DNA from 4 places in the Alkalimarinus coralli genome. Region 2 is predicted to be linked to each of the others. Evidence: predicted binding sites of a transcription regulator. Region 2 holds the regulator's gene; each other region holds the start of a gene.
What was found. The regulator FNR, encoded in region 2, switches genes on or off when oxygen is low (the NO sensors DNR and NnrR bind a similar motif). The targets are predictions, from matches to a motif close to TTGATCTAGATCAA.
Positions count from the first base shown of each region.

Region 1: MY523_RS10225 (nitrite reductase) is a predicted target of FNR. The motif match lies at 4,192-4,205, and genes of this name have one in related genera.
Region 3: MY523_RS08875 (cytochrome ubiquinol oxidase subunit I) is a predicted target of FNR. The motif match lies at 2,428-2,441, and genes of this name have one in related genera.
Region 4: MY523_RS09250 (universal stress protein) is a predicted target of FNR. The motif match lies at 2,535-2,548, and genes of this name have one in related genera.

Region 1 is NZ_CP096016.1:2,309,486-2,314,889, reverse strand. It holds gene MY523_RS10235 (ethylbenzene dehydrogenase-related protein) at 238-1,398, opposite strand; partial or broken gene MY523_RS21855 (NapC/NirT family cytochrome c) at 1,450-2,007, opposite strand; gene MY523_RS10225 (nitrite reductase) at 2,285-3,928, opposite strand; gene MY523_RS10220 (c-type cytochrome) at 4,288-4,734, shown strand; gene MY523_RS10215 (cbb3-type cytochrome c oxidase subunit I) at 4,745-5,404, shown strand, end outside.
Region 2 is NZ_CP096016.1:2,850,936-2,856,339, forward strand. It holds gene MY523_RS12780 (efflux RND transporter permease subunit) at 1-425, opposite strand, end outside; gene fabB (beta-ketoacyl-ACP synthase I) at 680-1,897, shown strand; gene MY523_RS12790 (hypothetical protein) at 2,198-3,310, shown strand; gene fnr (fumarate/nitrate reduction transcriptional regulator Fnr) at 3,466-4,227, shown strand; gene MY523_RS12800 (OmpW/AlkL family protein) at 4,493-5,230, shown strand; gene MY523_RS12805 (hypothetical protein) at 5,334-5,404, opposite strand, start outside.
Region 3 is NZ_CP096016.1:2,008,945-2,014,348, reverse strand. It holds gene MY523_RS08885 (sigma-54-dependent transcriptional regulator) at 1-398, opposite strand, end outside; gene MY523_RS08880 (sensor histidine kinase) at 395-2,317, opposite strand; gene MY523_RS08875 (cytochrome ubiquinol oxidase subunit I) at 2,665-4,068, shown strand; gene cydB (cytochrome d ubiquinol oxidase subunit II) at 4,070-5,059, shown strand; gene dnaX (DNA polymerase III subunit gamma/tau) at 5,345-5,404, shown strand, end outside.
Region 4 is NZ_CP096016.1:2,090,664-2,096,067, forward strand. It holds gene fadB (fatty acid oxidation complex subunit alpha FadB) at 1-415, opposite strand, end outside; gene MY523_RS09240 (hypothetical protein) at 1,077-1,904, shown strand; gene MY523_RS09245 (hypothetical protein) at 2,035-2,511, opposite strand; gene MY523_RS09250 (universal stress protein) at 2,635-3,066, shown strand; gene MY523_RS09255 (DUF6901 family protein) at 3,119-3,799, opposite strand; gene MY523_RS09260 (ATP-binding cassette domain-containing protein) at 3,983-5,404, opposite strand, start outside.

The DNA of each region.
Region 1 (5,404 bases), 540 kb from region 2:
AATTGATGGGCCACAGTTTATTTATTGACCAATAATCAGGTAGATTGAGTGTTTAAAAAATATACATATTCTAAAGGGTGTAAATTATATTGACGAACCTGTGAAAGAAGAAAAAAGGGCTCAATGCATAAGGAAGAGAAGGAAGAAAAGTGGACTACTTTCCAGTGTGGGAGATATAAAAAAGCCACCCAAATGGGTGGCTTGAGGGTCTGGTAGGCGAACCTACCAAGAGGAGGATTATTGCTTGGTTGCGTTTATCTCTATGCCTTCCTCGTCTTTGTCGAAACCTAGACGGTAGCCCAGAGATACATGATGGAAGCGTGAGTCACTAAAATCATCATGAATTGCAAAACCGAAGTTATAAACGTTGGCTGTATCAAAGCTTACATCCCCAGGCTTATCTGAAGCCAGTTTACGAGTCATTTCTACAGTCCAGATGCCATCCGTCAGGTTAGACGTAAATGTTGCACCTTGCCCGCCGCTCATCTTACGTTCTTCCAAGAGGTAACCGTCTTCAACTTTTCCCGTTCCAATTTCATAGCGGATCAGGTCCAGGAAGTTCTTGCCCTCAAGTTCAGCTTTGATCTCGTCTTCTGACTTCAGCTTATCCCAGCCACCGAGTTTTTTACCGCGTCGTCCTTTGTATTCAACTTTGGTGCGGCTTTCAGCGATATATTTGGTAATGCCGCCAGATGTATCAAGTCTTGATGAGTCTGCATATGCCTTAATGGTTGCGTCATCCACTTCGCCAGGCATGTTCTTGACATCATCATGACAGCTTCCCCAGCAGCCTGACCGATCAGCAAACTCGACATCATCGCTACCAAACATCATGGCAAGCTTAACCTGGTTATCTGGATCCATTTTACCGCCATCAGCGAAAGGAATTGCAGCATGTTCACCTTCTGGCCAGCTAAACTTCATGTACAGGTTCTCTGCGTCGTAAGTCGCCTGAACAGTCACCGGGATGCTGCCGCGCTTACCAGGAATTACTGACTCTTCAAGTTTCTCGCCGGTTACGATTTTGGCACCCATATCCATTGTTTCAGCGTCGTGACACTCTACGCACCGATCACCTTTAGTGAATGCTCTCTTTCCGCCGTGCTCTCTGCCGTGAATCCACTCAATTGATGCAGTTCCAGGGAAGAACAGAGTAATATCTCTGGATGGAACGGAATCCCAGTTAACACCGCTGGTTGCACCAGCCGTTGCTGGGGTTGCCTTTGCAGTCGAGGCACCTGAAGCTGCTGCTTCTTCAGCTTTTTTAGCCGCTTCGGCTTTTTTACGTGCTTTTTCCTCTTCTTTGCGAACCTTTTCTGCTTCAGCGTCTAGTTTGGCCTGCTCTGCAGCTTCGATATCACGCTGGAATAAATGGAGAGTCGCGTCAGGTTTAGCCATTTCAGGGTCTGGCGCTTCAAGTTCTTCCAGTTCTTCGTCTGTTAGCAGGTGACGAACGCTCTTGTGTGCAATGCCTTTGTGGCAGTCAATACAGGTATTACCCTGTTGGATTGCCGCCGTGTGCTGCTTAAGTGCGCGTGGCTTTTGCGAATTCTGGTGCATGGATTCGAAGTTGTGGCAGTTTCGGCACTCGCGGGAGTCCGACTCTTTCATTCGTTTCCATTCATTTTTAGCAAGTTCCAGGCGTTTGGCATCAAATTTTTCAGGCGTATCGATAGTGCCCAAAATTTTATGAAGTACTTCATTCGACGCTTGAATCTTGCGCTGGATTTTGTGTATCCAGTCTTTCGGTACGTGGCAATCAGGGCAGGTTGCACGAACACCGGAGCGGTTACTGTAGTGAATGGTTTCTTTGTATTCTACATAAACGTTCTCTTCCATTTCATGGCATGAGATACAAAATTCTTCGGTGTTAGTCATTTCCAGAGACCAGTTAAAACCACCCCAGAAGATGACACCTATTGCCATGAATATCAGGGAGGTTCCGATAGTGGTACCCAGAATTATCTTTTTGGATAAAAGTTCCTGTAACCAGGACTTATTCTTCATTGCTTTGCTCCACCCAGGCTGCTCGAATAGGAGAAGACAACGGAGTTATTGCTTGTGGCAAGCCCTGTCGTCTTTTCTTTTACAGATTTATAACCTGATTCTTTTATTGACGTTATTTCCCAGGTGTACCGCATCATGTAGATGGTACGAGAAGGAAATAAAGTTCTTTTATGTTTTTTGCACTATGTGCCTTACGTTATCGGCCAGGTTTGCTCGATGCCGTACGGCAAAATGGAGGACATTGAATACAATGTCCTCCTTGGTTTTGCTACAACTACTAGGTTTTGTGGTTCGCACGGTTAAATACGTTGAACTTACCAGTAGGTGTGGTTAGACCTTTGATGCGAGTCTTCTCTTTAAGTGTCTTCGCGTCATAAACTACGATTTCACCGGTTGGGTTCTTCGCGTCAGCACGGTTCCAAACTGAAACCCAAACTTCTGTGCCGTCTTGGTTGAACTCCATGTGAAGTGCAGCTTTGCCTTCTTCTTCAGTTACACGGATAGTTTTAACAATCTCATGTGTATCTTTGTCGAAAACCTGAACGCTTTGCTGTACTTCTGGCTCTGGGTGCTTCAACTGATCAGCCCAAACGTATTGTGAGTCAGGGTGAGTTCGGATGAATACGCCAGCACCATCAGTTTCAACGGTGTAACACATTTTCCACGCTTGATCTGGGTGCCCGATTGGGTCGTTGCCCCAAACAGAAACTTCGCCTTTACCAAGGTGAGTGGTTGCGCCAACAGGGCCGCACTTCTTATCAGTCCAGTTAGCACCTGGTCCTGGGTGTGGAAGTGAAGCAACGTCGATCATCTTCTCAAGCTTACGCTCTTTAGTATCTACAACAACCATCTTGTTAGATGCGTTTGCTGCGATCTGGAAGTAACGACCTGTTGGGTCGAAGAAGCCATCATGCAGGAATTTGGCTGTATCCATTTGCTCGATACGTAGGTTGTCGATGTCGCTGTAATCAACCTGCCACATTTGGCCTAGCTCTTTAATAGCAACCATCCAGGTTGGCTCGTTAGGTGTGGTGTAGATTGCCGCAACACGTGCTTCGTTTACGTACTCACCGTCAACGTTGATACCACGAGAAGAAACGACTTTCAGAGGCTCAAGTGTTTCTGCGTCCATGATTACGAAGTGTGGAGGCCAGTAACCGCCAGCAATAACATATTTACCGTCACCAGATACCGCGATATCTCGAGCGTCATATGCCATCTTGGTTTCAGCTACAAGCATCTTCTCTGGAGTCTGCCACAAATCGATCTTGTTGACTTTACCGTCGCGACCGATGGTGTACCAGAAACGTCCTACAGCATCTTTAGGATGTTGTGTTTTGTGGTGCTCTGAACCTTTGATTACGTGTACCGCGTAGCCAGTATCGATGTGAGCAACGATCTCATGCTTGTCGCCATCGACAATAGCGGCTTTACCTGCGTCACGCTCGATTACTACGAAAAAGTTTTCCCAGTTGCGGCCGTGTAATGGCTTGGTTGGGTAATCTTTTGGAGCAACATACTCTTTGGTATGTTTCTTCATCATTTCTAGAGACATTTCAGGTGGAACAGGTGGTTCCATCTGGATATAGGTAGCAAGCATTGAGATCTCTTTTTTACTAAAGATATCGTCAAAGTTGTTCATGCCGCCTTCAGTACCGTAAGCGATGATTTTCTCTAAACGCTTCTGGCCTTTCTTCAGGGTCTCTTTAGGTTCAAGGTTTTTACCTGTTGCACCCTTACGCAAAACACCGTGGCAACCTGCACAACGCTGGAAGTAAAGTGTCTTTGCTGTTTCAAAGTCAGCTTCGCTAAGAGTGGGTTTTGCAGCAGCTGCAGCAAACGCTCCAGTGCTTCCAGAAAGAGCTGCTGTAGTCAGGGTGACTGCTGCCGCTAGCTTTCCTAATTTTAGAGTTTTTCTCATTGATGACGTCTCCCTTCAAGGACTAATTGTCGGAAGTAAAGTTATGCCTCTAAGGAATTACAAACCTTGACTCTCATCAAGAGAAATAATGAGAGTTAAAAATCAAAAACCTAATTGATAAAAGATTGATCTGGGTTATGGTTTATGTGTTTTTGAATATAAGTTGCTAATACCTATAAATAAGTATGTCTTGTGTTTGATTAGATAGAAGTAAGTATCGGGAGGTGGTTTTTGTGAAAAAAACTTTTTTTAAAATTATAAGGTTGACCAAAATCAAGGGTTTTAAATCTGTGGACGCGTACCTTTAGCGTGCACTCAATTGCTGACAACAATTGCTAATAACGAAGGAGAGCATCGAAATGGCTGAGCGCTTTACCAAGAGCATGGCCAGAAACATCTATTTGGGGGGGAGTACCTTCTTTATCTTGTTGTTTCTTGGCCTAACGTTCGACACTATGCAAGCGATGCCGGAGCGAGACAACCGTGAAAACTTAACGGAGTCTGTTGCTAACGGTAAATTGCTTTGGGAAGAAAATAACTGCCTGGGCTGTCATAGCTTATTTGGTGAGGGTGCTTACTTTGCACCAGAACTGGGTAACGTATTCCAGCGACGAGGCATGGGGAATGAAGAAGCATTTGTAGGCTACTTTAAGGGCTGGATGAATGCGATGCCTACTAACGTACCGGGTCGTCGTCAAATGCCACAATTTAACCTCAATGATCAGGAGTTAGAAGACTTGGCTGCGTTCCTTATATACGCAAACGGGATCAATACTAACGACTGGCCACCGAATGTAGAAGGTTAAGGAGAGCAGAATGAAATTTCAATCACAGTCGGCTGCAATGCCGTACTTCATTTTTGCCCTCGCGCTGTTTGTTGGTCAGATCGTATTCGGTTTGATTATAGGCTTACAGTACGTGGTGGGTGACTTTTTATTCCCTGAAATACCTTTCAACGTAGCGCGTATGGTTCATACCAACTTGCTTATTGTCTGGTTGTTGTTTGGCTTCATGGGTGCTGCTTATTATCTGGTGCCTGAAGAAGCAGAAACTGAGCTATACAGCACCAAGTTAGCCTGGGCGTTGTTCTGGATATTTGCTGCAGCAGGTACGTTGACCATTATTGGTTATCTTGCTGTTCCTTATGCGACATTGGCTGAAATCACAGGTAATGGTCTACTGCCTACCATGGGGCGTGAGTTCCTTGAAATGCCGACCATCACCAAAGTCGGTGTTGTTATTGTTGCATTGGGCTTCTTGTTCAATATTGGTATGACTGTACTTAAAGGCCGTAAAACTGTAATCAATATTGTATTGATTACTGGTCTGTTAGGTTTGGCACTGTTCTTCCTGTTCTCTTTCTATAACCCTCATAACCTGGCATTGGATAAATACTTCTGGTGGTGGGTAGTTCACCTATGGGTTGAAGGTGTATGGGAATTGATCATGGGTGCAATTCTGGCCTTTGTATTAATC
Region 2 (5,404 bases):
ATCGGCACATCATCTACTTCTATAGGCTTCACCTGCCAATTTTTAACAACACCAGGGATATCTCCCTGATTTGAATAGAGCTTGTTATAGGTATTTAATATTGATTTTTCACGATCTTGCCCAACAAAAAAGCGAAGTGTTACCGCAGACTTGCCCGTCATAGAGCTAGAGTAGACATTTTCAACACCTGGAATCTGAGCCAGCAGCTTTTCCAAAGGCGTGGTCACTTGCCGTTCAACTTGTTTTGCACTCAGTCCGGGCACATCGACAAGAACATCAACCATCGGAACCACTATCTGGGGTTCCTCTTCTCTTGGCATGAAGGTAAGCGCCAAACTCCCCATAACCAGAGATATCACAAAAATAAAGAGCGGAGCCGCGCCCGTTAATGTAGACCTGACCAACTCGTCAACTGGATGCTTCATAAGACCAATACACTAATAAAAACCATATATAATCACAAACAACCATATATAACCATATAGATATACTAATATTCAAGCACTTCCTTAATCAACGGACTTAAATATCCGCCTCTCCCCTATTAGAGTCGCCCGATAGACACTGCCATACCAATACATATTGCACTTAGCCTGCTAAATAGACTTTTGTCATATTTATTAATAGCAGTAAATTTGGCTAAAATAGGCGAATCACTTCATTGATCTTGAGAAAACCAATGCGAAGAGTTGTCGTTACAGGCATGGGAATTGTTTCATGCCTTGGAAACACTAAAGAAGACGTCCTAAAGAGCCTGAAAGAAGGCAGATCAGGCATTCGTTTTAATGAGTCGTATCATGAGAAAGGGTTCAAGAGCCAGATTTCAGGCTCTGTTGACATTGATAAGGCATCATTAATTGACCGGAAGTTGCTGCGGTTTATGGGCGACTCTTCTGCGTTTGCGTATATCGCCATGCAGCAGGCAATTCAGGATTCCGGCTTGTCAGCAGATCAGATATCCAACCCGAGAGTCGGATTAATAGCCGGGTCTGGCGGGGCATCCTGTGAGAACCAGGTAAATGCGGCTCAAATAATGGAAGCAAAAGGGGTTAAGCGAATCGGCCCTTATATGGTTCCCAGAGTTATGGCCAGTACAGTCTCGGCCTGTTTGGCTACCGCATTCAAAATAAAAGGGGTTAACTACTCAATATCGTCGGCGTGTGCAACAAGCTCCCACTGTATTGGGCATGGTATGGAGCAGATACAGTCTGGCAAGCACGATATTATTTTTGCTGGCGGCGGCGAAGAAGAACACTGGACTCAATCCATGCTGTTCGACGCAATGGGCGCACTCTCAACTAAATACAACGATGCACCTGAAACGGCTTCGCGCCCATTCGATGAAAGCCGTGACGGCTTTGTTATTGCTGGCGGGGGTGGAATGCTGGTGCTCGAAGAACTGGAACATGCTAAAAAACGAGGCGCGCCTATTTATGCAGAGTTAGTAGGCTATGGTGCCTCGTCAGATGGATACGACATGGTGGCACCTTCTGGAGAAGGCGCAATACGCTGCATGCAAGAAGCATTGGCGACCGTCGATAGCCCCGTTGATTATATTAACGCGCATGGCACCAGTACCCCGGTTGGAGACGTATCAGAACTGCGGGCGGTAAAGGCCGTTTTTGACAGCAATGTTCCCCCGGTATCTTCTACCAAGTCACTCTCCGGCCACTCGCTGGGTGCGGCTGGCGTTCATGAGGCGATTTATTCCCTGTTAATGCTTGAGCATGGGTTTATTGCAGCCACCGCCAATGTGACAAAATTGACAGAGGAATCAGAGGGAATACCGGTGATTACCGGCAACGCGATAGAGCAAAAACTAAATACTGTCATGTCAAACAGCTTTGGCTTTGGCGGCACCAATGCAACGTTGGTATTTAGAAAAGTAAGCCACTAGGCTTTATTCATCCATAGGGGGCAAGACATCCCCTATGGATGCTATTCCCTCCCCTGACTACGCGCCCATTCCTGCCCCCCATTGATTTACCAACCACTTACCACACATTCTTTTTCCGAAAGAGACCTTTGCACGACGTTATGAGCGAAGTAGTCATGCAAAGGTTTCCAAAAATAGCACATCAATAGGTCTATTGATGCAAATCAACACCCCTATTACGTCGTTGAGTAGACTACAGTTTCCAGATTAGATGTTAGTGAGTATGCCACCCTCGGGCGTTGAACAAATTTAGGAATAATAATGGGATCTCCATTTGAGAAGATTACCCCAATAATAGCTGACCACCGAACACTACAGGATGTTTTTGGGGATAATGCATACCCAACAAGCCGCACTATGAGACAAATTTTTTCACACAAAGACTGGCTATTTTGCACAAATAGTTTCCGATATGACTCTCCGGACAAGCCAGGTCTATTCGTTGAAGACAGAGGGTTTAGTCTTCAGAGCTATACTGACATCATTACCAACAGCAACAGAACAAACTCTGAACTTGCATTAAGCTTGTCTATGCCGCTGCAAAATACGTTGTGCAGTTTTCCTAAGCAAAATAACAGCACCACAAGCAAAATCACCCCGGTTAGAAATTATATCGACCACCTGCTCCATGAAGTTCGTTTACTGAGTGACCTAATCCCCAGAACTCGCCGCATTAATTATATTCACTGGCAGGGGGAGATTGCTCAACTGCTAAGCCCGGCAGAAATGACAGAGATTATGTATTCGCTCAATAAAGCCTTTACGCTACAAAATGAACAAGAAGGCACCTATGTCATTGAACTGGAGAAAGTGCCTGCGGATGATGCAATTATTGCGCTGATAAAAGGCTTGGGCTTTAACCATATTTGCCTCGGCACCCAGAACAGGGATCAAGGCCCTATTGATTTTGATTTTTTAGCCGACCAGGTAAAAATATTCAAGCAGTATGGCTTCAAAACGGTCAACGTACGATTTCTTACCAGACAACATGAGTCATGCGAACAGCTCAGTGAAAAACTGGAAGGGTTAATTGGTATCGACCCGGATACCATTTACTTAATAGACGAAGAAGAGCGTCAATCAGTCCTTTCAGGCGTCGAAGCCGAAGAGACAACCACCTGTGACTGTCATAAAGAGTTTGAAAACAGGCTTATTGAAGCAGGGTTCCAGAAACTGAATCATGTTAAATTCTCAAGGGACAATTCAGTGTCCAAGGGTATATCCGGTGATTTAGTTGGCATAGGTTTAGGCGCGACCAGCCTAATTGAAAACTCGTTTTCTCATAACGTCGACCAGCTTGATCAGTACTACCAGAAACTACAAAGTGGTCAGCTGCCTTTTGGTTATGGAGGTTATATCCGCCCCAAGTACTAACCCTTATTAGACTAAAGTATTAGTTCCTGCAATTTGCCTCCTTATCCTTCTATATCTAGTAAGTTTATATGCTAGAATTGCCTCATCTATGTTCCAAAAAGCATAAAAATTGATTATCCTGATGGAATAAAAGCTATTAACCGAGTAAAGCGAAGATGAGTGAGAAAATAGCAGCTATTGATCCGCAACCAGCAACAGGTATCCATCAGTCCTGCTTACAGTGCAGTCTGAGCAACCTGTGCATTCCAATTGCAGTTAACAAAGATGACATTGATCGCCTTGAAGACCTCATAAAACAAGGGAAGACGATCAACCGGGGAGATCATATTTTCAAGGAGCACTCCCCCTTTAAATCTTTATTTGCAGTTCGTAGCGGCGCAATTAAAACCTACTCAGTTACCGAAGATGGTGAAGAACAGGTAACCGGTTTTTACCTCCCTGGAGAGATAATTGGTCTCGATAGCACCAATACAGATTCGTACAGCTGTTCAGCAAAAGCACTTGAACGCGCCAGCGTCTGCGAAATTCCTTTCGGCCAACTCGAAACACTGGCTGCTAAAATCCCAACACTCCAGCACCACTTTTTTTCGCTGATGAGCAAAGAGATTCAGGGCAGTCGGCAACTCACCATGCTGCTTAGTAAAAACACCGCTGAAGAGAGAATAGCCTCCCTGTTACTAAGCCTTTCCAGCCGATTCAAGCTACGCAAGCTGTCCGGCACACAGTTCCGACTCCCTATGCCCCGAAATGATATTGGCAACTATTTGGGACTTGCTGTAGAAACAGTAAGCCGGGTATTTACCCGTTTCCAAAAAAGTGGGCTTATTTCAGTTCAGGGGCGAGAGGTCATTCTTGAAGATATGGATGCACTTGTAGATATCGTTAAAAATCACGGCAAGTGTATGAAAGGCGAATAAATTCACACCTCCCCTCCCCGAAAAAGAGGCTTAATGCCTCTTTTTTTATATCTACTTATTAGTTACTCAAAACAACACAACAAAAAAATACCTCCTTATAGGTATCTTTAGTTAACTTGATTTATCTCATTTTATTTTCATTTCTCACACTTGCCACCAATAGCCGATATTATTTTATTGCGATATGTCAATTTAACAAAATTCACCATAGCTACACTGCGCCCATCACAACTTAATCACTTCGAAACTCAATCAGGGTAGCTATATGTTAAAAAATGCATTAACTTCATCTCTTGTTGCTGGTTCACTATTAATTAGCCAATCTGCTTTTGCTTATGAAGCAGGAGATATTTTCATTAAAGGCGGTATCGCAACTGTCGATCCCCAAGAATCCAGCTCAGACATTGTTATAAATACCCCGGCTCTGGGCCCTGCCACTGGTGCAAAAGTAGGCCTGAATTCTGATACCCAATTAGGATTAGTATTCAGCTATATGGCGACCGACAGAATCGGTATTGAGCTACTTGCTGCAACACCATTCAAGCACGACATTTCTGGCGCTGGCGCAATCTCAGGCGTTGGAAAACTGGGTGACACCAAGCACCTTCCACCAACGCTCAGTGTGCAGTATTACCTGGCAGAGCCAGACGCAAAGTTCCAACCTTATGTTGGAGCCGGTATCAACTACACTATTTTCTTTGACGAAGGAACTACAGATACACTAACAAACTCAATTGGTGCATTGGCAGGCCTGACTGGTACGCCAGGTGTGGTAGCCACAAGCACCAAGCTTGATATTGATGACTCAATTGGCGCTTCGCTACAAGCGGGTTTTAACTATGAAATCACAGAAAATGCCGGGCTAACCGCAGCTGTTTGGTGGATCAACATCGATGCCGATGCTGAAATTACCGCGCAAACCAATGTGGGAACAGTAAAAGCAAATGTTGATGTTGAAGTAGACCCTTACGTTTACATGCTAGGCGCATACTATAAGTTTTAAGCCTACAGTAAGTTTTAAGCCAAACACCAATAAGAGAACCTGGCCTTTAACAAGGTCAGGTTTTTTATTTAGAGATATTGGTTAAGGTCTACCCTTAAAGTCTTCAATCTTCAGACTCTATAACACGAAGAGCAAACAACCCACCCAGAAACGCAAAGAAAGCCCCCAGTACAA
Region 3 (5,404 bases), 840 kb from region 2:
TCCTTTAAGGTTTGAAGCTCGAGTTGTAGCTGGCGTTTGTTGAGCGCACGTTGCACGACGACGCTAAGCAGATCCGGGTCAATTGGCTTGTTGATGTAGTCCCAGGCACCATGTCGAATGGCTTCGAGTGCCAGTGACTTCTCATCATGAGCGGTTATTACGACCACCGGAACATCGTTATAGTGGGGCAGACGTTGTAGCCCCTCTTCGGGTCTGAAGCTGGGAGGTAGAGATAGGTCATGTAGCACAAGGTCAAATGGTTGAGACTTGAAAAGTTCATGAGCCTTAGCGCCATCACCACAACTAACTACGTCGTAGCCTGCTTGTGTTAACCATAGTTCACAGAGTTCGCAGAATGCGGCTTCGTCGTCAACCAATAGTATTCGAGATTTTTTCATTTGAATGCTGCACCTGAATCGGCGTGATTGGTTATGGCGTGAGGGATTTTAATAGAAAACGTAACCGGCCAGCCAGCATCGGTATGATGCCAGACACGGCCGTTATGAGCGTCGACAATCCTGCGTACAATGGCGAGTCCTAAGCCGCTGCCCCCACTTCGTTTGCTGATGAATGCTGAAAACAGCTGCGATGTTATATCTGGTGAAATTGACGGGCCATTATTGTGGATGTGGATCAGCAGATTTTCTTCAACTATTTGGGCTTGAACCTTAATCTCACCATGCTCTTTTTGGTTTACAAATGATGCCGCATTTTCAAGCAAGTTGATGAGTACTTGAGATAGTTTTTGTGGGTCAACGTTAGCCCATAGCTCATCAGGTGTCTCGACGCGGATCTTTACCTTGAATAATTTACGTGTCTGTTCTGCAACATTGATAATAAGTGCTGTTATTGATGTAGGCTGAAGATGCAGTTTTATTTGACCGGCGTAAGTTAAAATATCTTGAATCAGCAGTTCGGCTCTTTCAACTTGGCTGGTGATATGGTCTCTGACTGGTTTGACGGTTTGCGTGGCAGCCATATTAATTATATTGAGCGGGTTTCGCAGTTCGTGTGCGATTACCGCCGTCAGGCTCCCTAGTTCGACCAGGTGCTCTTGTTCCAGTTTTTCACGCTCCGCAGCAGCTAATCTCATTCCGCGGTCTAACGCTGCACAGGCTGCGGGTAACAGGGTGCATATAACTTCTGCCAGGTGTTGCTCGCTTGGTGTGGTGTGTTGCCACCCTGTTAGCTCGCTTTTCCAGTGTTCACTGCTTTCTGATACGACTGTATTAATGATAAAGGTGGGGGTGTCTGGCTGTGTAATGACGGGGTCATCTGACTGAGTTGCGGTTTGATTAATCATTACCGAGATAGGGGTGGTACTGTTATGCGACCATAGTTCGTTTAATGCGAATTTAAGCTCGTCCCAGTCGGCGACCTGATCTAGTTGGTTGCACCACTGTTCCAGTTTTGCTTGGTCGATGCGGATCTCCGGGTAGATTAATCGATCAGCGAATCGTTGTGCCGGATGATAGAGCGCGGCCGCCAAAATAAGCAGTGCAGCGGAGTAGATTAATAGTTGCCACACGGGTGTGTGAGCCAACTCTGAAAACCCCCACTTGGTTGCTAGTGCCAGTAGTGCGGACATCACCAGTACGGTAATGGTTACCAGTGCAAGCCATACCACGGCTCGATTCATGAATCGATTTACCTCAACCAGCTGGTAACGCACAACGGCATACACGAGCAATACGCCATATGCAGGAAAGGCCAGCATGGGGTAGGGGGAGATATTGACACCGATAGAAGGGAAGACAAAGCTGATAGACAGGGCAAAGCCAAGCCCACCGACGATAAACATAGCGATAATGGATCGTCTTTGGTTGGGGGGGCAGTCACGTTGTGCTTGAAGCAGTAGTAGGTGGGCGACGACACCAATAATGGCGGTATAGGCCAGGTTGACCCATCCTGCGGTATTGAGAGAAATGAAAGTTGTGAACTCAAGCCATTGGGTAAGCTCCGCGCCTGAAAGCGCAAGTGAGATTGCTGAGACCATACCGCTAATAAAATACAGTGTAGGAAACCCGGTTAGGTATACGCCAGCTTTTGGAATGTAGTCCTTGCAAAAGCTCAGTGTAAAATGCAAAAACGCCGTTGGAAGGATCGGGCTACTCAGTAACAGGGGAATAGCCCAGGTAGCGTCACCCCGGATGGCGAATAGGTGGCCTGCACACCAGAGGGCCAATGTTAGGCAGTAGATTCCCAGCGCTCTAAGGTAAACCGAATTTTGAGCGCGGTATATCAGCCATCCCCCTGCGGCGGTAGTGCTGATTAGCGTGGCCCACATAGAGAGTGAAAATACAACGACTAAGTTCATTTGTTCTGCTTGTATCGAAGGTAATGGGTTGAACTGTAAACAGTGTTTACAGTATTTTTGCCGATAAGTGTAAACACAGGTTGCGCTGGATTATAACTAACTTGTTAGAATTGAGCTAGATCAAGGCGTGTGCTGGCGTGGTGTGGCTGGCCGGTTTATTGCTACACGTATTTCTGCAATGCATTGCTGAATGTATTGTTGAATGTATTGCAGACATCACGCTGATCAAAGGAGGCCAATATGGCTGAGTGGTTATACTCTATTATAAGTGTCGTTGTAGTGGTTGGAGTTTCAGGTGGGTATGTTTTGTTGCCCGGTGTGGTTAAAGCAAAAGAAGGAGAGGTGTAATGGATCCGGCCATTCTGTCACGAATGCAGTTTGCGTTTACCATCAGTTATCACATCATTTTCCCCACCATTACGATTGGCCTATCCGTGTATCTAGCGGTCATGGAAGGGATGTGGCTTAAAACCAAAAAAATAGAGTATTTGCAGCAGGTTAAATTCTGGCTAAAACCATTTGCGATTACGTTTGGAATGGGCGTGGTTTCTGGTGTGGTTCTATCCTACCAGTTTGGTACTAACTTCAGTCGTTTTTCCGAGGTTGTAGGGCCTATTCTAAGCCCTCTCTTGGCGTATGAGGTGTTAACCGCATTTTTTTTGGAGGCTGGATTTCTTGGCATAATGCTATTCGGCTGGAATCGTGTGTCACCTAAAATTCACTTTATGGCGACCGTTGTTGTGTGTGTTGGCACGTTGATGTCTGCGTTCTGGATATTAGCTGCTAACTCGTGGATGCACACGCCAACAGGTTATATATTTAACGAAGGTCGGTTTGAAGCGGGTAATTGGTTTGAAGTTATCTTTAATCCTTCCTTTCCCTATCGATACTTTCATATGGTCATTGCGAGCTTGCTTTCTGCCAGCCTAATCGTAGCTGGAATCAATGCGTGGTACTTGAAACGTAACCAGCACCGCACTTTCGCAAAGGTTGGGTTTTCGTTTGCCATGTGGAGTCTGCTGCTGTTAGCCCCGGTGCAGATTTTACTGGGCGATTTCCATGGGCTTAATGTGGCCGAACACCAGCCGGTGAAGCTAGCCGCGATGGAAGGTATATGGGAAAACGAGCAAGGTGCGCCGTTACGCCTGTTCGCAGTACCCGATGGAGAGTCTGAGAAAAATGACTTTGAAATCGCAATACCAAAGCTCGCGAGTTTAATTATTACTCATAGTCTGGACGGCGAAATTACCGGCTTAAAGTCGGTTGATAAAGCTGATCGCCCGCCGGTCGCCACTGTATTTTATTCTTTTAGAGTTATGCTGGCGTTAGGTGGGCTTATGCTGCTGTTGGCGCTAAGTGGTGCAATACTGCGGGCTAAGAAGCGCTTGTATAGCAGCAGGTTGCTTCATGCGTTCGCTTTTTATATGACACCTGCGGGAATTATTGCGACGCTCGCTGGATGGTTTGTCGTAGAAGTGGGCAGGCAGCCATGGCTGGTTCAGGGACTGGTCAGAACAGAAGATGTTGTTTCGATACTGCCTGCTGAAAACATCATGTTGACCCTTGGGTTGTTTGTTGTTGTCTACGGCTTGCTGTTTAGTGTGTATCTCTACTTTATTCGAAAGTTGATACACCAGGGGCCGCCCTCTATGGAGGAGTATAGTTCTGACAATGCGGCTGCTGATAACAGCGTTAATAGTCCCCTATTTAACCCGGTAGATGGGTTAGATTCGACAACAGGGAGTAAGTGATATGGATTGGGCAATAGTCTGGTTATTGATTCTAGGGTTTGGCGTACTAATGTACGTGGTGCTTGATGGTTTCTCTTTGGGTGTTGGTATTATTTCGCCGTGGTTAGGTGGTGAAGATCAGAAAGGCATGGCAATGCGGACGCTTTCCCACGTGTGGGATAGCAACCAAACCTGGTTGGTGTTTGGCGGTGTAGTGTTATTTGTGGCATTCCCGCAGGCCTATGCAGTGGTTTTATCCAAACTGTATTTGCCGATTATGCTTATGCTTATTGCTTTGATCTTTCGCGGGGTTGCTTTTGAGTTTCGTTTTAAGGCAGATAGCAGCCGACGATGGTGGGATCTTAGCTTCGCATTTGGCTGCACGCTGGCGACCTTATGTCAGGGGTTGATTTTGGGTACGTTGGTTCAAGGCATTCAGGTAGACCCTGCTATTCCTGTGTCATGGCTAACGCCCTTTAGCGCCCTTACTGCATTATCTCTATTGGCAGGGTACGGGTTGCTGGGTAGCTGCTGGTTGATACGAAAGTCAGAAGGTGATCTTGGCAGCAGAGCAAGAATGCTCGCTAAACCACTGTTGGCGGCAGTGCTTGTGGGGCTTGCTTGCGTATCGCTCTGGACGGTTATTAACGAGCCTTCTGTGTTAAACCGTTGGTTGAGTACACCCAATATCTATTTCCTGGCGCCAATACCGCTGTTGACTGTTGGTGTGGCGTTTGCGCTGTTAAGAGCGATTCGGAAGCCCGAGCACCATCACTTGATTCCGCTGTTGTTGGCAACCTCGCTTTTTGTCCTCTCACTTATTGGGCTGGTTGTTGGTATGTTCCCTTATATCATTCCGCGAGATGTCACCATTTGGCAGGCGATTGCGCCCGACAGTACCTTAAGCTTTTCGTTTATCGGAGTGATAATCTTCTTGCCGGTTATCTTGCTGTATAACGCATATGCTTACCGTGTTTTTTCTGGCAAAACAAATCAGGCAGACGGGTACTGATATCGCCGTCCTGGGTGGCTGTTTCTATCATGGCCACCCTTTTTAGGGGCCCATAAAAAGCAGTGCTTGTATGATAACAAGCCTGAAATGGTGCCCAGCCAAACCGTTAACAAGGCGAGGTTGCCCCGGTAATTACCAAGGCCAAAAATACTGCAAATAATCTGTTATTAGGCTAACAACGTCTTGTCAGGCTCTCTTCTTACCTAAATATCTCTCATAACTATTCTGTATATCCACCAAGACATGATAAGCTTGCGTTGTCGTTTTCTCAGGTAAAATAAACAGATGAGTTATCAGGTTCTCGCAAGAAAGTGGCGCCCCCAAAGCTTCAAGGAAATGGTGGGG
Region 4 (5,404 bases), 760 kb from region 2:
GTAACCCAACCTTCGCTTTAGTAGACATTACACGATAGTCTGTTGAAAGACACATTTCGAAACCGCCACCTAAAGCAATACCGTTGATTGCAGTGACCGTTGGAAAAGGAAGGTCTTCAATATCGCTAAATACGCTATTGGCAGCCAGGTTGCTAGCAATCAGTTCTTCTTCAGGACCAGCAAACAAGTCTGTGAATTCAGTTATATCAGCACCAACGATGAAGCAGTCTTTAGTACTTGTAACTATAAGACCCTTAATTCCTTTAGCACTTTTAAGCTTATCTGTTGCCGCACGCAGTTCTTCGATTGTAAGTCTATTAAATTTGTTAACCGACTCACCGTCTAAATCAAAGTTTAGCTGAGCAATGCTGCCTTCGATCTCTTTAACCGTGATGGCTTTACCTTCGTAAATCATCAACTGTTCTCCAAGCTATTAGTAAGCACTGGCAATTAACATTCATTCACCCCCTTTTGGGAAGATTAAGAATGCAATTTAACCAGCATTGGATTAAAACGGCCCGTTTCAGTGTGTCGAAAAAAGCGTATTTTGCTACAAGAGTGCTAATTCGATTACACAAATATGTAACAATCTATAGCTATTATTCGCCACCGTAATTGGGCGCTCGATTCAAAATTCATACGCTCGTTTGAATCTGGAGCGCACACCATGGAAAAAAATCGACCATTTGTCAATCGTTTCTACAGATTTATACATTCTAGTTGCAATCTGACGTTATTGATAATGTTTAAAAAATATATTTATTAACCTTTATAATCAGTAGGTTATTTAAATATATTAATTAAGATAATTAAAACATCACGCTAACCAGTGCTGAAATTTATTTTAAGATGAAACATTAATTAACAAAAAATTCTTGCAAGGCCTTTGCGCTTGCTTTAGCCTCGGCGATTAAGTATTTGTAACAACTCAATAAAATACTACAATAAAAACTATGTCTGACTTAATGGCAGACTAAATAAATAAATCAGAGTAGCTTTACCTGAAGTCTATTTGATGACGCACCCCGCTCAGGTTTCTCTGCTCAGTGACTAAAATAATAAGACGGAGAGTGTCAATGAAGCTATTCGCCGAATACTTTACGACGACTTATCGGCATTTAGCCAATACCTTTTTTTCAATCGCTCTATTATCAGTGGTAGCAACTGCCAGCGCACAAGAAAATGAAGAGGCAGCCAACCTTCTGAAAGGTTTCCACCAAGCCCAGATACAGTCCTACTTCACCATAAACGCCTTTTATAACTTTAGCGCCAACGACGGAGACAAAGCCCTGTTAGGCGATATTAATGAAGCAATCAATGAAGTTAACACAATACTCAACGCCCTCGAAGCATACCAGTCGGTTGGTTATGTCAAAGAAGACATCTCTATAGCCACTGAAAAGTGGCAACTTTATAAAACCACACTCAATACCATCATCAATGACATTCTTGATCAAGGCTATGCCGACTTACGCTTAATGTCAGATCTTGCACTTCAAAATCAGGATTTCACCAATCAGCTCGCATCGGCTTATGAGAAGGTTCTGCGAGAAACAAACTATAAACCCAACGAAGTTTCATCAAAAAGCCGAACATCAGCCCTGCTAATGGCCAGAATGATGACCAAGTATTCTGCTCGTACAACCTCAAATGTCAGCCAGGTTTTTCAGGGCAGCGAAACAGAAAAGACGATCGACGTACTGGCATCTGACCTAGATCAGCTACTTAAGTCATTGCTGTCAGTCAGCCAAGCCGAACAAAAGGATACAATAAACTCTGTTTTGACTAAATGGGATTTCATAAAGAGCTCGTATATCAATTACAACGAAAAGAACGTTAATTACGTTGTTAACCTTTACTCTAAACGCATTATTGATTCACTCGCAGATACATCAGACCTGTAAACACAGATATACAACTGGATGGCAGAAAAACAACATACTGCCATCCAGCATTTCCAGCTCCTACTTAGACCAAGCCCCTGCCTGCACTAGTTAAACCAAGTTAAACCAAGCTTCTGGCAGCCCCAAGCTCTTAAACCATCGCATGATTTACTCGGTCAAGGGCAAGTTTGATTTTTTCAACGTCTTCAGGCTCACCCGCTTCATTCCAAAATACCGAAGCACTTCCAGTCGTCAGCATTGCAAGACCACATGACGCAGGCAGAACCTGCATGGCTTGAAACACTGCCTCTCGGTCAACACCCGCCGGCACAGATTGATCGGTGAACACCCAAGAGCCACCCTCCTCTTTAAGAATATATAAAGCGCCTTGAAACGCCGTTCTGCGCTTCGAGAAGCTCAAGCTCTCATACAGCATCGTACCCAAAACGATATCTTCATACCTTACCAAGCGCTCTTTAAGCGCCTTATCAGGAACCCTTACCTTCAACCCTTCACGCATAGCCAGCTGTCTTAGCCGCATCCTCTGCCGATCTCTAGCGCTCGGCACTATCCAGAAAACAGAGCCCATTAGAGCCAGCACGACAAGTACTACAATCCATGAAGCCACAAAAACACCTTAATATTAAAAAATTGATGGCGAACAATAATAGTCTAAAAGAAGTTTGCAATCTGCCTTCCCCCCATTAAAGTTATACACATGCAGCAGATAAACCATTAAGAAGGGACATAGATGATGGAATACACCAAAATTTTAGCCGCAATTGACCTTACAGAGGAGTCCACCCAGGTTCTTGATCGAGCAAGCAGCTTAGCCAAGCTATATAGCAGCCAACTTGACATAGTGCACATCATTGAGCCTCTAGGGTACGCATACGGTGGAGACATCCCAATGGACTTAACAGAGGTGCAAACACAGCTGGAAGAGCACGCAAAGGCCTTTCTGGAGGGCGTTGGAAAGAAATATAGCATCCCCAGTGAAAACCAGCATGTCGTGATTGGCAGACCAGAAACAGAAATTCATCGCCTCGCCGAAGACAGCGCGAGCGACCTGGTGGTGGTCGGTAGCCATGGGCGGCATGGCATTCAGCTTTTACTGGGGTCAACGGCCAACGGCATTCTTCACGGTGCAAAGTGTGATGTACTAGCCGTTAGGATTCAGTAACTGGGGCAGGCTCTGCGATTAGGCTCGCCTGATTGCCTAATCGCAAACATATTCAATTGTTATCACCATCCAGAACCGTTTTCAATTTTTGCATTTGACTCTCTAAAGAAAAGCTAACACTAGAGGCCATGGAGAAAAAGCTTAGAAGCGCCTTAAGATTCGAGTCCCCTTCACAAACCGTGTGAATCCTTTGCCACAACGCCTGGTTTACCAGCTGTAACCGCTTATTTCTATCGACAAGGCCTTTCATAGCCCAATCAGGCTCCCGACCACTGCGCATTTCAAAATGCTGCTGAATGAGATATATAGAGACATTTCTCAAAATAAACTCATCGCTTGAGGCAAATGGCATATGGTGCTGTGCCATAGGCTTTAATTCAGACAAAATAGGACACTTGCTGGTAGCCAGCACCAACCCCATGAGCGATCGTAACCCTTCTTCCAACCCAGCATGCTTTGAATAGTTTCTTTCTGGCGTGGTGACTTTTACATCAACCTTTTGAAATGCTGGCTGAGACTTAAAATCTGCTACCAATCGCTGTATATCTAACGCGGCCGGACAATATTTTTCGCTCTTTGCTAACGGGCAATTTGCACACTGGCAGTGCTCTAATCTAGTCCACTCCTCTGCATTTTCATCTGCCCACTCATCAGTTATCTGAGGTCGCTCAATATCAACCTGATAAGCTAGCTGAGTGCTATCACTAAATTCAAAAACATAGTCAATTTTCATTCGCCACTAACACCACTTATAACGATTCCTTAAAAACAAAATAGATCACTCTCTTACCCTTGGGTGTATTTAATCACCGTGGTTTATTTATAGCTTATGTTCAGAATAAACACACCCATCTAATTGATTTATTTTACAATTATTTTATTTTTTAAAGATATTTTATGTAACAGCGTACAACAACTATGAGCCCGACATAGCCTCCAGCTCCACCCAGCGCTCCATTGCGTCATTTAGCTCGCTCTCCACAGACTCAAGCTCAGCTAATTTTGCACTGACCAGCTCATGATCCTGACTATAAAACCCAGAATCGCTCGTTTCGTTTTGAAGCTCATCCAGCTTAGCTTCAAGCTGTTCTATTTTTGCCGGGAGCTTCTCTAATTCCAACTTATGTTTGTAGCTTAGCTTTTTACCTTTAGCAACGTCATTCTTAGTCGTTACTGATGACGACTCAGGCTTCTCGTCACGCCCTTCGGATGAATCCGCCAGTTTTTTGTTTCCGGCCTCCTTACCCAGCTCATCAAAACCTCCAGTATATGAAACCCAGTCAGAATACCCCCCTATATACTCTTGAACCCTCCCTTCTTTTTCAAATACCAAGGTGCTTGTTACTACATTGTCTAAAAAATAGCGGTCATGGCTTGTGATCAATAACGTGCCTTTAAATGAGGTCAATAACTCTTCAAGCAGCTCCAGGGTATCAACATCCAGGTCGTTGGTGGGCTCATCCATCACTAAAATGTTGGCAGGCTTACTGAACAGTTTAGCCAGTAATAGCCGGTTCGTTTCGCCACCTGAAAGCGCTTTTACAGGGGAGCGAGCCCGAGCAGCGGTAAATAGAAAGTCATTTAGATAGCTAATTATATGCCTATCCTTTCCCGCAATAGAAAGAAACTCCCGTCCTTCTGAGACGTTATCTATCACTGTCTTTTCCGGATCCAGCGCACCACGAAGCTGATCAAAGTAAGCAATATCAAGCTTTGTACCCGTTCTAACTTCTCCCTCCGTGGGTTTCAAACGGCCCAAAAGCAACTTTAACAGCGTTGTTTTACCTGTCCCATTCTCGCCAATTAGTCCTATCCGGTCACCTCTCATGACCGATAGCGACAAGTTCTTAATCAGTGGACTCCCGCCAGGATAGGCAAAACTAATATTCTGAGCCTCTGCCACCAACTTGCCTGAGAGAGAGGCCTCTTCTAGCGAAATTTTAGCTTTGCCTTGCTTCTCTCTTCTTTCCTGTCTAATTTTCCGCAAGCTTTCCAGGTTTCTTACCCGCCCCTCATTTCTTGTTCTTCTCGCCTTGATCCCCTGCCTTATCCAGACCTCTTCTTCTGATAGCTTTTTATCAAACAACGCATTTTGACGAGCCTCATCTTCCAATAGCTTTGCTTTACCCTCTAAATACCCCTCATAGTTGCCAGGCCATGATGTTAAATTTCCTCGGTCAAGTTCAACAATCCTAGTCGCCAAACGCTTTATGAAAGACCTGTCGTGACTAACAAAAAGCAGTGCACCGCGAAAGTCTATCAGTTGCTTTTCAAGCCAGGCAATAGCAGGTATATCCAGGTGGTTGGTTGGCTCATCCAAAATCAGCACATCAGGCTC